Regions from separate parts of the Photobacterium sp. Alg240-V54 genome, predicted to be linked through region 2. Evidence: predicted binding sites of a transcription regulator. Region 2 holds the regulator's gene; each other region holds the start of a gene.
What was found. The regulator PurR, encoded in region 2, represses purine synthesis genes. The targets are predictions, from matches to a motif close to TNANGNAAACGTTTNCNTNA.
Positions count from the first base shown of each region.

Region 1: a site for PurR is predicted at 1,555-1,574, ahead of G6R09_RS11800 (NupC/NupG family nucleoside CNT transporter). Genes of this name have one in related genera too.
Region 3: a site for PurR is predicted at 1,865-1,884, ahead of G6R09_RS05340 (NCS2 family permease). Genes of this name have one in related genera too.
Region 4: a site for PurR is predicted at 1,218-1,237, ahead of metK (methionine adenosyltransferase). Genes of this name have one in related genera too.

Region 1 covers NZ_UNRL01000004.1:9,374-12,575, reverse strand. Annotated here, with positions in the region: gene G6R09_RS11805 (lytic transglycosylase F) at 1-1,066, shown strand, start outside; gene G6R09_RS11800 (NupC/NupG family nucleoside CNT transporter) at 1,711-2,901, shown strand; gene alsS (acetolactate synthase AlsS) at 3,172-3,202, shown strand, end outside.
Region 2 covers NZ_UNRL01000004.1:148,950-152,151, forward strand. Annotated here, with positions in the region: gene G6R09_RS12435 (TfoX/Sxy family DNA transformation protein) at 331-918, opposite strand; gene purR (HTH-type transcriptional repressor PurR) at 1,296-2,300, opposite strand; gene G6R09_RS12445 (heme ABC transporter ATP-binding protein) at 2,684-3,202, opposite strand, start outside.
Region 3 covers NZ_UNRL01000001.1:1,247,684-1,250,885, forward strand. Annotated here, with positions in the region: gene G6R09_RS05335 (serine dehydratase subunit alpha family protein) at 152-1,453, opposite strand; gene G6R09_RS05340 (NCS2 family permease) at 1,949-3,202, shown strand, end outside.
Region 4 covers NZ_UNRL01000006.1:5,832-9,033, forward strand. Annotated here, with positions in the region: gene tkt (transketolase) at 1-1,111, opposite strand, end outside; gene metK (methionine adenosyltransferase) at 1,505-2,659, shown strand; gene G6R09_RS14530 (SprT family zinc-dependent metalloprotease) at 2,813-3,202, shown strand, end outside.

The DNA of each region.
Region 1 (3,202 bases), 140 kb from region 2:
AGTATTAAGTAAGATTTCAGAAGTTTTAATTAATAATCAAAAACAGCTCGCCTTCAATAAGGTAACTGATTTAAGTGGTCAAACTATATGGATCAGAAAAAGTTCAAGTTACTACCAAAGCTTACTTAAAGTTAATAATAAATTGAGGATGCAAAATTTACCAATCGCATCAATATTCTTTATTGATGAAACATTACAAGACTATGAATTATTGGAATTAATAAATTTAGACTTATTAAATGCAACGGTCATTGACGATCATAAATTAAAAATTTGGCTACCAATTTTAAAAAATATTCGAGTAAATGATCGCTTTGTTTTACGTAACAATGGTGAGATCGCATGGGCAATGCGTAAAGATAGTCCTAAGCTGATGACTTTAGTTAATCAATATATTAATACCGTTAAGGAAGGCACATTAATAGGCAATATGATTTATAACAAATATTTAGAAAATCATCGTTGGCTTGATACTCTGCTTGATCCTAACAATATTGACCGAATGGAAAAATTATCACACACTTTTTTCCGTTACTCAAAACAATACGATTTTGATTATTTAATGTTGATGGCACAAGGGTTTCAAGAATCTGGGTTGAATCAACATAAAGTCTCAAATAAAGGAGCCGTAGGTATAATGCAAGTATTACCTAGTACTGCGCGTGATCCTAATGTTGATATTCCTAATATTTATACCTCAACCAATAATATTCACGCAGGTATTAAATATATGCGTTTCTTACAAGATCAGTATTTTAGTAGCAATGAAATCGATTATGACAATAAAATTTACCTCTCATTAGCCGCTTATAATGCAGGACCAGGTAATATCAATAAAATGCGACGGTATGCTAAAGAGCAAGGCTATAACCCTAATGTTTGGTTTAATAATGTCGAGCTTATTACTCGTAAACATATTGGATTACAGCCTATTGTCTATGTTAATAATATTAATCGTTATTTCATTGTCTATAAGCAAATAATGAAACTAAAACGCTTTCGTGACTCTGGTATTCGACCGTTTATTCCACCATATCGATTTGATGGTTCAGTCTTATTTAAATAACCTATATCGATAGTAATGTTATGAATGTAATATAAGTGCGCACCTAACATGCAATGTTATATTATGCTTTTAAGTTAGGGATAGATAAATGCTTAGTACGACGTTCTTGCTTCTGGAAATACCATAATTTACGGTTTTTAGATGATTTTTTCATTACATTACCAATTACAATAAAAATAGAGTAAATATCATCCTATTATTTAGTCTTAATGTAAATTAATGCCGCTAACAACAACGCATCATCTTTACAATGTTAAATTGTAATATTGACTCGACAAATATACCCTACCCTTTAAGCTCACACTATTCTCCTTCAAACCTATCTTCATTATTTTTAACAAAATCCCCCCATCTATGACATTAACAATTAAAAAACAAAGGATAAATGACGCTTATACTACTACTTAGATCACAGAAAAAATCATAATCAATGATAACTCTTACTTCGAAAAGATGATTTTTAACATATCTAGCGTCGGATTTTTAAAAATAGCAAGCGATTGCGTAATTCCGAGAAATAAGTTCTTGTCAATTGCAAAAAAAAGCACTGGATTAAAAATGCGATATATATCACTTTATCTGAGAATGAAATCGTTCAGCATAACCACATAAACAGATAATAATCACACTGAGCACAATCCAATATGGTCTATCTACATTTTATACTCGGGTTAGTCGTTATTGCAGTATTAGCGTTACTTGCTAGTAATAACCGTAAAAACATTAAATATCGATATATTCTTCAACTGCTTATTATTGAATTAGCATTAGCATACTTTTTACTTAATTCATCAGCGGGTACTGGCATAGTTAAAGAATTTGCTGACGCCTTTAATGGTCTGCTTGCATTTGCTGCTGATGGTACTAATTTTGTGTTCGGTAATTTATCGAATAACAATGATTTTAACTTCTTCCTTAGTGTATTAATGCCAATTGTCTTTATTTCTGCATTAATTGGTATTCTACAGCATATAAAAGTATTGCCTTATATTATCAAAGCCTTAGGTTTCTTACTGTCTAAAGTTAACGGCATGGGTAAACTTGAATCATTTAACGCAATTAGTGCATTAATGGTTGGCCAATCTGAAAACTTTATTACTTATAAAGATATTTTAGGCGGTATGTCTGAGCGTCGTATGTATACCCTTGCAGCCACTGCAATGTCGACAGTTTCGATGTCTATCGTTGGCTCATATATGAAACTTATTGACCCTAAATATGTAGTAGCAGCATTGTTCCTTAACATGTTTAGTACTTTCATCATTCTTTCTATCATCAACCCTTATGATCATGAAGCTGAGATGGATATCGATGAAATGATGGCGGCTGAAAGTAGTGAAAAATTAACATTCTTTGAAATGCTAGGCGAATACATTTTAATGGGCTTTAAAGTTGCCGTTATTGTTGCTGCTATGCTAATTGGCTTCATCGCACTAATCTCAATGATTAATGCGGGCTTTGATGCTGCTTTTGGTATCAGTTTCCAAAACCTAATTGGTTACTTATTCTATCCTGTTGCATGGCTTATGGGTGTACCTGCTCATGAAGCGTTACAAGCAGGCAGTATCATGGCAACTAAATTAGTGACCAATGAATTTGTTGCTATGATGGACCTTCAAAAACAAATGGGAAGCTTATCGGCACATACCGTTGGTACGGTTTCAATCTTCCTGGTTTCATTCGCGAACTTTAGTTCTATCGGTATTATTGCTGGTGCAGTAAAAGGGGTGAATGAAGAAAAAGGTAATATGGTTGCGCGTTTTGGCTTGCGTCTACTATACGGCTCAACGTTAGTTAGTGTGTTATCAGCACTCATTGCAAACATCATGCTATAAACACTTCCGTTAATGATTAGGGGCTTCTTTTTGAAGCCCCTGTTCTATCTTGCCACATGATTTTCCCTTCCAATCTGGATTTCCTTCTTCCTCACCATCAAAATGCAACTAATTACACTGCCCACGGTTAAATAAGAAATATTAACTTCCAATTTTAGCCTCTTTAATTTGTATGATAAATAATTTAAATTTTGTGCCACTCATCACATAAAATTCGATTTAGCGAAAACATGTCCTGAGCCGATTAATAATTATAACCATGAGGCTTATATGTTAAATAAAACCATTTCAGGTGCCGAGC
Region 2 (3,202 bases):
GAGGCAGCAAAAAGAATGTGGTGGGCACAATGATATGCAAACGTTGATGAATGGTGAGTAATCATTATCGAACGTTAAAAATACGTTTAAGACGCCAGAAGAGAACTGATAAATGAATAAAATATAAAACAAAAAAATTACGTTTTATTTAATATTTATATCATCTATTAGTCGATATATTTAAATAAATGATATTAAGCTATTATTTTTAATTTACATTCTATCGAGGGATGCTTTAAATAGCGTGTTAATACCAAAGTAGAATAAATTAAAGAGGCACTGGGCCTCTTTATTCTTAAGCGTCACTTAGCCAGTTGACGAATATATTTATTATAGTTTTGCTAGCAGTTCATTGCGTCTGCTTTCTGGTATTACTGACCAGTGTTGGCCATGTATAGCACCTTCAAGTGCCCATAACAATTCTATACTTAACGACGTTTCTTGTGTTTTTTGTAACGCCTTATAAGCTTCGAGTGCGCCAATGTCATGCAGTTGTTTGATAGTTTTAATACCTACTTTTTTGAGCATTCGTTCATTTGAAAGCCGTAAGTTGGGTAAGTCTTTAATTCTATCTGGTGTACAGCAGTCTTTGGCTTTTTTATCAGCTTGTGCTGCCTCAAGAGAATATTTTGCCTGCTCGACAATTTTCTCTGGGTGTTGCCACCATTCATCAAGAATAGCGTAATGTTTTGTAATGACAGGGAAACCACGTTTTTTATAAATATATGGTTCTAAACCCGCTTGTTTAAATTCCTCTTCTGTTTTCGCGTTTGCACGTAGGTGGAGTTTATTATTTACCACAAGAGCAAACATTGCTTCTCCTGCGAAAATACCAAAACCGCCAAACATAGAACGCGATTTTACATTACCTAAATGGTCTAATAGTTTTAATGAATCTTTTAATATTGGTTTGTCCATACTTCTACTCGGTGAATAAATGAGTGTCACCTAACATTAAAGTAGTTGTCGTTTTACTTTTATTAATAAAGTTATTTACATCACAAACGAACTACTTTAAATCATTCATGTATTACTCTATAAATAGACTTATCAATAGCGAAGTTTTATTTATAGTTTGTAAGTCTTTTGCTTACTATTATATGTATTTACATGAATCATTATATTCTATCTTTTAACAAGTGAAGTTTGAATATTGATGAAAGCTGATGAATATGTGATATCGCTCATATTTCTTGGTAAGAAACAACGTTTTAATAGCGTTTAGAGGCAGGGGAATTATATTGATAGGAAAAAAAAGCCAATATAATTATTGGCTTGATAAATAGATAACGCTATTAGCGTAGATCTTTAACAGATTTTCGTTCAACGATAGCAGGGGCCATTTCAAAAATTTGAGGTTCGTGATCTTTGTCTTTCATTCGTGCCATCAAAATTTTAATTGCTGTTTTACCTAAGCGACGTTTTGGCTGGTGGATAGTCGTTAGTGGCGGCGCAAAGTAGGGCGCAAGATCAATGTTGTCATAACCAATGATAGAAATGTCATTCGGTACGCGTAGTCCCGCTTGTTCAAAGGTACTAATCAGTGCCATCGCCATAATGTCATTAAAACAAAAAATAGCGGTTGGGCGATCAGTCATCGCAATATATTTCTCAGCAGCTTCGACAGCAGAATCACACTCAAAATCGCCTTCAAGGATCCAGTCTTGGTTAACCTCTAAATTTGCTTCTGTCATCGCTTTATTGAAGCCTTTTAAGCGCTCACGACAGGTCGATTTATCATTGTGGCCAGATAGACAACCGATACGGGTATGACCATGTTCGATAAAATATTTAGTCGCAATATAGCCACCTTGTTCGGCATTATCTTGAATTTTATCAGTATGTGGGCTTTCTGGGCCCCAATCCATGACTACCATAGGTAAATCTTTTTGGCGCTCAAGTAGATCCAATAACTTCTGATCGAGATCTGAACACATTACTAATAAGCCATCGACACGTTTTTCTGCCAACATGCGTAAGTAATCGCGTTGCTTAGAAAGGTTGCCTTCGGTATTACATAAGATCAGAGTGTAACCTTCACGGTAACAATACTCTTCAACACCATGCACAACTTCAGCAAAAAATGGGTTGGTTGATTTAGTCACCAGCATACCGATGGTACGAGTCGTGTTACATTTTAAACTGCGTGCCACTGCGCTTGGTGCGTAGTTAAGATCTTCAACGGCAGCAAGAACTTTTTTCTGCGTTGCTTCTGCGACAAAGCGCGTTTTATTGATCACGTGTGAGACTGTTGTCGTTGAAACACCAGCCATACGTGCAACATCTTTAATGGTTGCCATATTTATTCTTCTAATAATGAGCGCTAGAAATGATTCTAGCCAATGGTGTGGTACCAAATTGAGTAATCACTGAGAGATATAAAATCCATCTTATTGCGTTAGTCGTCTCGTTAATTATTCAATTTGGCACCGATTATGTATCTGTTACATACTTAAATAGTATCCAACAACAAAATCCGCATCTATTTTGCGGCTTTATAATTATTACATATTTTTCAAGTGTAATCGCTTGCGTTCACATTTTACTGAGTGTTTCGCGTAGTGCAACGATTCTATTGTTTTGGATTAAAATATTTGATGCTATCAACAAAAAAACGTAAATTTCAGCAAATTTATCGTAGTGTTACTGAAATTTACTTGATGGACTCATCATGTGTGGTTAGTTAACATGCTGATAATAGATAAGGGTAATCATGGATAGGATGGCGGTGAACAGAAACTTGCCAACCATAGACAGTATTAATCACTGCCGGATTTAATGCTTGCCATGGTGTGCCATCGGCTTGAATTTTTCCATGTTGAATAATTACCATCCGCTGAGCATATTGGGCCGCTAAATTAAGATCATGTAATACCACGATCACCGCTGCACCTTGAGCTGCCATCGTTTGTGCCATTTGTAGCGTTTTATGTTGATGGGCTAAATCTAAGGCTGAAGTTGGCTCATCTAACATTAAAATGCATTTATCATCGGCTTGGCTTAATTGGGTTAATACTCGTGCAAAATGGATCCGTTGTTTTTCACCACCAGATAAGGTGGGATACAACCGCTGAGCAAGCTCAAGCACATCGGTATTAGCCATTGTTTGGTTAGTGATGTGATTGATTTCTTGGCGAGATAAACACAATGGCATAGTGCCAAGTTCTACCACTTCTTTACAGGTAAAGCTAAAAGAGAGTGA
Region 3 (3,202 bases), on a different contig from region 2:
GAAGGGGGGAAATGCGGTTTTTACTGTTTTTTGCTGATAACTGTACAATTGGTGCAATATAATCCTCTAGATAAAGCTAAAAAAGTAAATCAGTTATCTTACCTTTTATATATATCTAGAGGAGTTAGCTACTATATTGGTGAATGTATGGTTATTTATTAATCATAATATCAAGGATCTGCACATCGGTTTGTGTCATTGAGCCATTGGCGAGCATTGATAAATTACGAATAGTACTGTCTACATCGTGAGCAACAATACCTTCATTGCCCGTTACGCCGATGCCATCTAATGCCATTAATGCTGATTTTACAGCAGAGCCAGCTGATGATGATACTTTCATAGCACAACTGGTTTTTGCACCATCACAGATCATGCCTGCAATATCACCAATCATACTGTTAATCGCTGCGCTGATTTGTTTAATATCACCACCAAGTAACCATGTCATACCCGCTACAGCGCCCATTGATGCTGTCGTTGCGCCGCATAATGCTGATAATTTATTTTGATAGCTTTTAATGTAAATCGCCATCAAGTGCGACAACATTAATGCACGAATAAGTTGTTCATCATCGGCATTGATAAATTCAGCCACCACCACAACAGGCATGGTTGCAGCTATTCCTTGGTTGCCAGAGCCTGAATTACTCATGGCTGGTTTCATTGCGCCGCCCATGCGTGCATCGGAAGCGGCAGCAGTACGAAGTAATACATCAGTTAATAAGCCTCCAGCAAGTAAACCGCGCTCCATACTGCGTTTAAATGTCGCGCCAACTTGGAGACCATAATTGCCTTCTAAGCCTTCAATTGAAAGGTCGTTGTTAAGTTGATAAGCCTGCTTAATAAACGCAATATCAGCTAATGGTGCCTGAGTTGCAAAATCAAAAATATCTTGTGCAGAGGCATCAATAAAAGGATTACTTGTAATAGATTTTGTTGCTGTTGATGTCGGTTGTGGATCGGCAATATAAGTTGTGATCCCGTCTTCTTCAATGGCTAACACATGGGTATGGCTATCTGCAATCGTCACGCTAGCAGAACGATCGGCGCTAAAGATGGTGACTTTGGAATAAAGAATATTACTGACATTGGCAACGCTAACGGTCACCATTTTTTGATCTAACATGTTTTTTGCGATAGCAACATCGTTAGCGGTAAGGTTTTTAAGCACTTCTAATTGTGCATTGCTATCACCAGCCACAGCGCCAGCCGCTGCTGCAATTTCAAGTCCAACCATACCAGTACCAGGAACCGTTACTCCCATACCATTTTTCATTAAATTGGCTGAAACCTGCACATTAATTGCAGTAATATTTTGATAATTTATATTGAGTTTATTCACAGCCATTGCTGAGGCGAGTGCAACGGATACAGGCTCAGTACAACCTAATGCAGGAACAACATCGCGTTTTACAACATCAATAAATGCCGGCCAAAATGTGTGTTTCATTGCAACCACCTAACGATTTATATAAAAAATCAAAAATTACGGATTTAAAGCAAATTCAAGCATTTGCCAAATCAATATGTAGCTAACGTTACATGTTAGTTATTGATTTTGAGTATACATTTAGTTGTATAGAAAAAAATCGTATATTCCCTACTTATAAAAAGGTAAAATAGAATTATTTTCTATATAAATTCCAGTAAGTGAAATAATGTTACATTGATCACGTTTTTTTTGGGATTATTTTTTATTTGTAATGTGATTAATTTTTATGGTGAGGATAAAAAATTTATTGTTATTAGGCCTAAATATCAGTTTATGGTGGCAGGGAGAGTGACTTTCTAGGTATCATTATAAGGTGACAGGGGATCTAAAGGCTGAGGCGTAATAACGTCAGCCTTTTATTTTCTCTAATAAAGTAAACGTTTGCGTTGGTAGTAAATGAGGATTAGCGACCAATGATAGCGGATTGAAACCAGACAATTATAGGAAGACATCATGTCTGTTGACAGTACACATAACACTCCAAATGAATCAACACGTGGTTTAGACCGTTATTTTCAAATATCAGCACGTGGTAGCAGCGTTAAACAAGAAATTATCGCAGGGTTAACCACTTTTTTAGCTATGGTTTATTCGGTGATTGTGGTACCCAGTATGTTGGGCGCTGCAGGGTTTGATCAAAGTGCAGTATTTATTGCTACCTGTTTAGTGGCGGCTTTTGGTTCATTGTTGATGGGGCTATGGGCACGTTTGCCAATGGCTATTGGTTGTGCGATATCATTAACGGCTTTTACTGCATTTAGTTTAGTGCTCGGACAAGGCGTCAGTATTCCGGTTGCATTAGGTGCGGTGTTCTTGATGGGCGTGGTGTTTACTTTTATTACGGTTACCGGTATTCGTGGTTGGATCATGAGAAACATGCCAACCGGGATTGCACACGGCACAGGTATCGGTATTGGTCTGTTTTTATTGTTGATTGCTGCCAATGGTGTCGGTCTGGTTATTAAAAATCCGCAAGCGGGTTTGCCCGTTGCTTTTGGTGATTTTGTGTCACTGCCAGTGATTATGTCGTTGGTGGGTTTAGCGGCTATTCTTGGGCTTGAAAAGCGTCGTGTGCCTGGTGGTATTTTACTGGTAATTATTGCGATTTCTGTGTTTGGATTGATTTTTGATCCCAATGTGAAATACCACGGTTTGTTTGCATTACCAACATTTGGCGGTGACGGCTCATTATTAGGCTCTCTTGATATTATGGGCGCGCTTAATCCGGTGATTTTACCGACAGTATTAGCGTTAGTGATGACGGCTATTTTTGATGCAACGGGTACCATTCGTGCGGTTGCAGGCCAAGCGAATTTATTGACAGAGCGCGGTAATATTATTAGTGGTGGTAAAGCATTAACCGCCGATTCAGTTAGCAGCATTTTTGCCGGCTTTGTGGGTGGCTCACCAGCTGCGGTTTATATTGAATCAGCAGCAGGCACGGCAGCGGGTGGTAAAACTGGTTTGACGGCAACAACGGTTGGTCTGTTATTTGTATTGATGCTGTTTTTAGCACCGTTAAGTTATTTAGTACCGTCTTATGCGACCGCGCCTGCATTAATGTATGTTGGTTTATTGATGCTTAGTAATGTTAGTAAGCTAGATATGAACGACTCTGTTGATGCGTTATCAGGGTTGTTATGTGCGGTTTTCATCGTTCTTACAGGTAATATTGTTACTGGTATCATGCTTGGCTTTGTGAGTTTA
Region 4 (3,202 bases), on a different contig from region 2:
CAAGTGCATTTTGTGACGCTTTACGTGAGGCAATATTGGCTGGCTTTGCTTGTAGATCTGCAATGATCTTTGATGTTTCAGCTTCCCAGTTGGCTGGTAATTCACCATTGATGCGACGGCTAAATTCAGCCGCTAATTGAGGGTAAGCAGCACTATAAGCGGCAAACTTTTGATCCCACGCTGTTTCTTTAGCGTTACCCGCTTCAGTAGCATTCCAATTAGCCGCAATCTCTGTCGGAATTTCAAATGGACCATGGTTCCAACCGAGGAACTCACGGGCTGCAGCAATTTCTTCAGTACCCAGTGGTGCGCCGTGACAATCATGCGAACCGGCTTTATTAGGCGAACCAAAACCAATGATAGTTTGGCAACAAATAAGGGTTGGCTTAGTGGTTTCGGCTTTTGCAGCTTCAATCGCGGCATTAATTGCCTCAGCATCGTGGCCATCAACAGTGGCTATTACATGCCAACCATAAGCTTCAAAACGTTTCGCAGTATCGTCTGAGAACCAGCCTTCTACTTCACCATCAATAGAAATGCCGTTGTCATCCCAAAAAGCAATTAACTTACCTAAGCCCAAAGTACCAGCTAATGAACATGCTTCATGAGAAATACCTTCCATCATGCAGCCATCACCCATAAAGGCATAAGTGTAATGGTCAACAATGTCATGGCCGTGCTGGTTAAATTGCTCTGCCATTGATTTTTCAGCCAATGCCATACCAACTGCATTGGTAATACCCTGGCCTAATGGGCCGGTGGTCGTTTCAACACCCGGTGCATAACCATATTCTGGATGACCCGGTGTTTTTGAGTGTAATTGACGGAAGTTTTTCAGATCATCAATCGATAAATCATAACCTGTTAAATGAAGCAGCGAGTAAATCAGCATTGAACCGTGGCCGTTTGATAGTACAAAACGATCGCGATCAGCCCAATTTGGATTGTGAGGATTATGATTCAAATGATCACGCCACAATACTTCAGCAATATCTGCCATTCCCATCGGTGCACCAGGGTGACCTGAGTTCGCTTGTTGCACACCATCCATACTAAGTGCACGAATTGCATTGGCCAGTTCTTTACGAGACACCGCATTGCTAGAAGACATATCTGCTCCAAATAGTCATAAAATAATAATTGCCGTCAAAATAGTGGCTGCTTTTTATTGGCAGTCACTTAATTGCGTTTGAGTATTGTCTCAAATAGAGGCAGCCGACTGCAAACGTTTTCGTTTTTAAAAAAGCTATTTTATTCAATACTATGCAACTTACACCAATAACGCTTTTGACAACCAATGTCTGTAAAATTAATAGCTTAATATTGAATAAGTTAGCGTTTTGACTAAATCCTTACAGATTACATTGTTGATTTTATAACTGGTCGGGGTATTATAGACGTCTAGACGGAGGTAGCTCCATACATATAAACGTATGGAATGCAATGCAGTATCAGTATTACCGCTACCGTTCTAATAAATTTATGAATATAAGTGAGATCACTAATGGCTAAACACTTGTTTACTTCTGAGTCAGTATCGGAAGGACATCCAGATAAAATTGCAGACCAAATTTCAGATGCAGTCTTGGATGCAATTCTAGAGCAAGACCCGAAAGCGCGTGTTGCTTGTGAAACTTACGTAAAAACTGGCATGGTAATGGTCGGTGGTGAAGTAACGACTTCAGCATGGGTTGATATCGAAGAAATCACTCGTGAAACAGTACGTGAAATTGGCTACGTTCATTCTGATATGGGCTTTGACGCTAATTCTTGTGCAGTACTAAATACTATTGGTAAACAATCACCAGACATCAACCAAGGCGTTGATAAAGCAGACCCTAAAGAGCAGGGCGCTGGTGACCAAGGTATTATGTTTGGTTACGCAACTAACGAAACTAAAGAATTGATGCCTGCACCAATTACTTACTCTCACCGTCTTGTTCAACGTCAAGCGGAAGTACGTAAGAACGGTACGCTACCTTGGTTACGTCCTGATGCTAAATCTCAGGTAACGTTTGAATACGATCAAGGTAAGATTGTTGGTATTGATGCAGTTGTACTATCAACTCAACACAGTGATTCAATTTCAACAGCGGATCTACGTGAAGCTGTAATGGAAGAAATCATCAAACCAGTATTACCACAAGAGTGGCTACGTAAAGATACCAAATTCTTTATCAACCCAACCGGTCGTTTTGTTATCGGTGGCCCAATGGGTGACTGTGGCCTAACTGGTCGTAAAATTATTGTTGATACTTACGGCGGTGCAGCACGTCACGGTGGCGGTGCATTCTCTGGTAAAGATCCATCAAAAGTTGACCGTTCAGCAGCATACGCAGCACGTTATGTAGCGAAAAATATTGTTGCTGCTGGTATGGCTGAGCGTTGTGAAATTCAACTTTCATACGCTATCGGTGTTGCAGATCCAACATCTATCATGATTGAAACGTTTGGTACTGAAAAAGTACATCAAGATATTATTATTGAAGCTGTTCGTCAGCACTTCGACCTACGCCCATACGGCCTACAAGAAATGCTAAACCTGCTTCAACCTATCTACAAAAAGACCGCAGCATATGGTCACTTTGGTCGTGAAGAGTTCCCTTGGGAAAAAACTGACAAAGTAGACGTATTACGCGAGTTCGCTAAACTTAAATAATAATAAATTTAAGATTATCAAACACTAAGGGACGATTATTCGTCCCTTTTTTTATATCTAAAATAAAATAATCGTCAATGTTTATCCTGCGGTGTATAGTCTGCGGTAGTTATTCCCTACTCGGTGACCGATTAATCTAGGATATTTCACGCTATGACCCCGCTACAAAAGCAAGTACTTACTCACGTAGAACATTGCATCAAACATGCCAATCAACGCCTCAATAAACGACTGCAACTGCCCGCGGTTAATTTTACTCAACGTGGAAAAATTGCCGGTACTGCGCACTTACAAAAATGGGAACTACGCTTCAACCCAATTCTATTGGCTGAAAATCCAGAAGCGTTTTTAAATCAAGTGGTGGCCCATGAAGTTGCCCATTTAGTGGTATTTAAATTATTTGGCCGCGTGCGTCCTCATGGTCGAGAATGGCAACTGATCATGACTGAAGTGTTTAATGTTGCGCCTAAAACCACCCATAATTTTAATGTTAGCTCAGTCGCAGGAACAAGTTATATTTACCACTGCCCATGTAGTGAATAC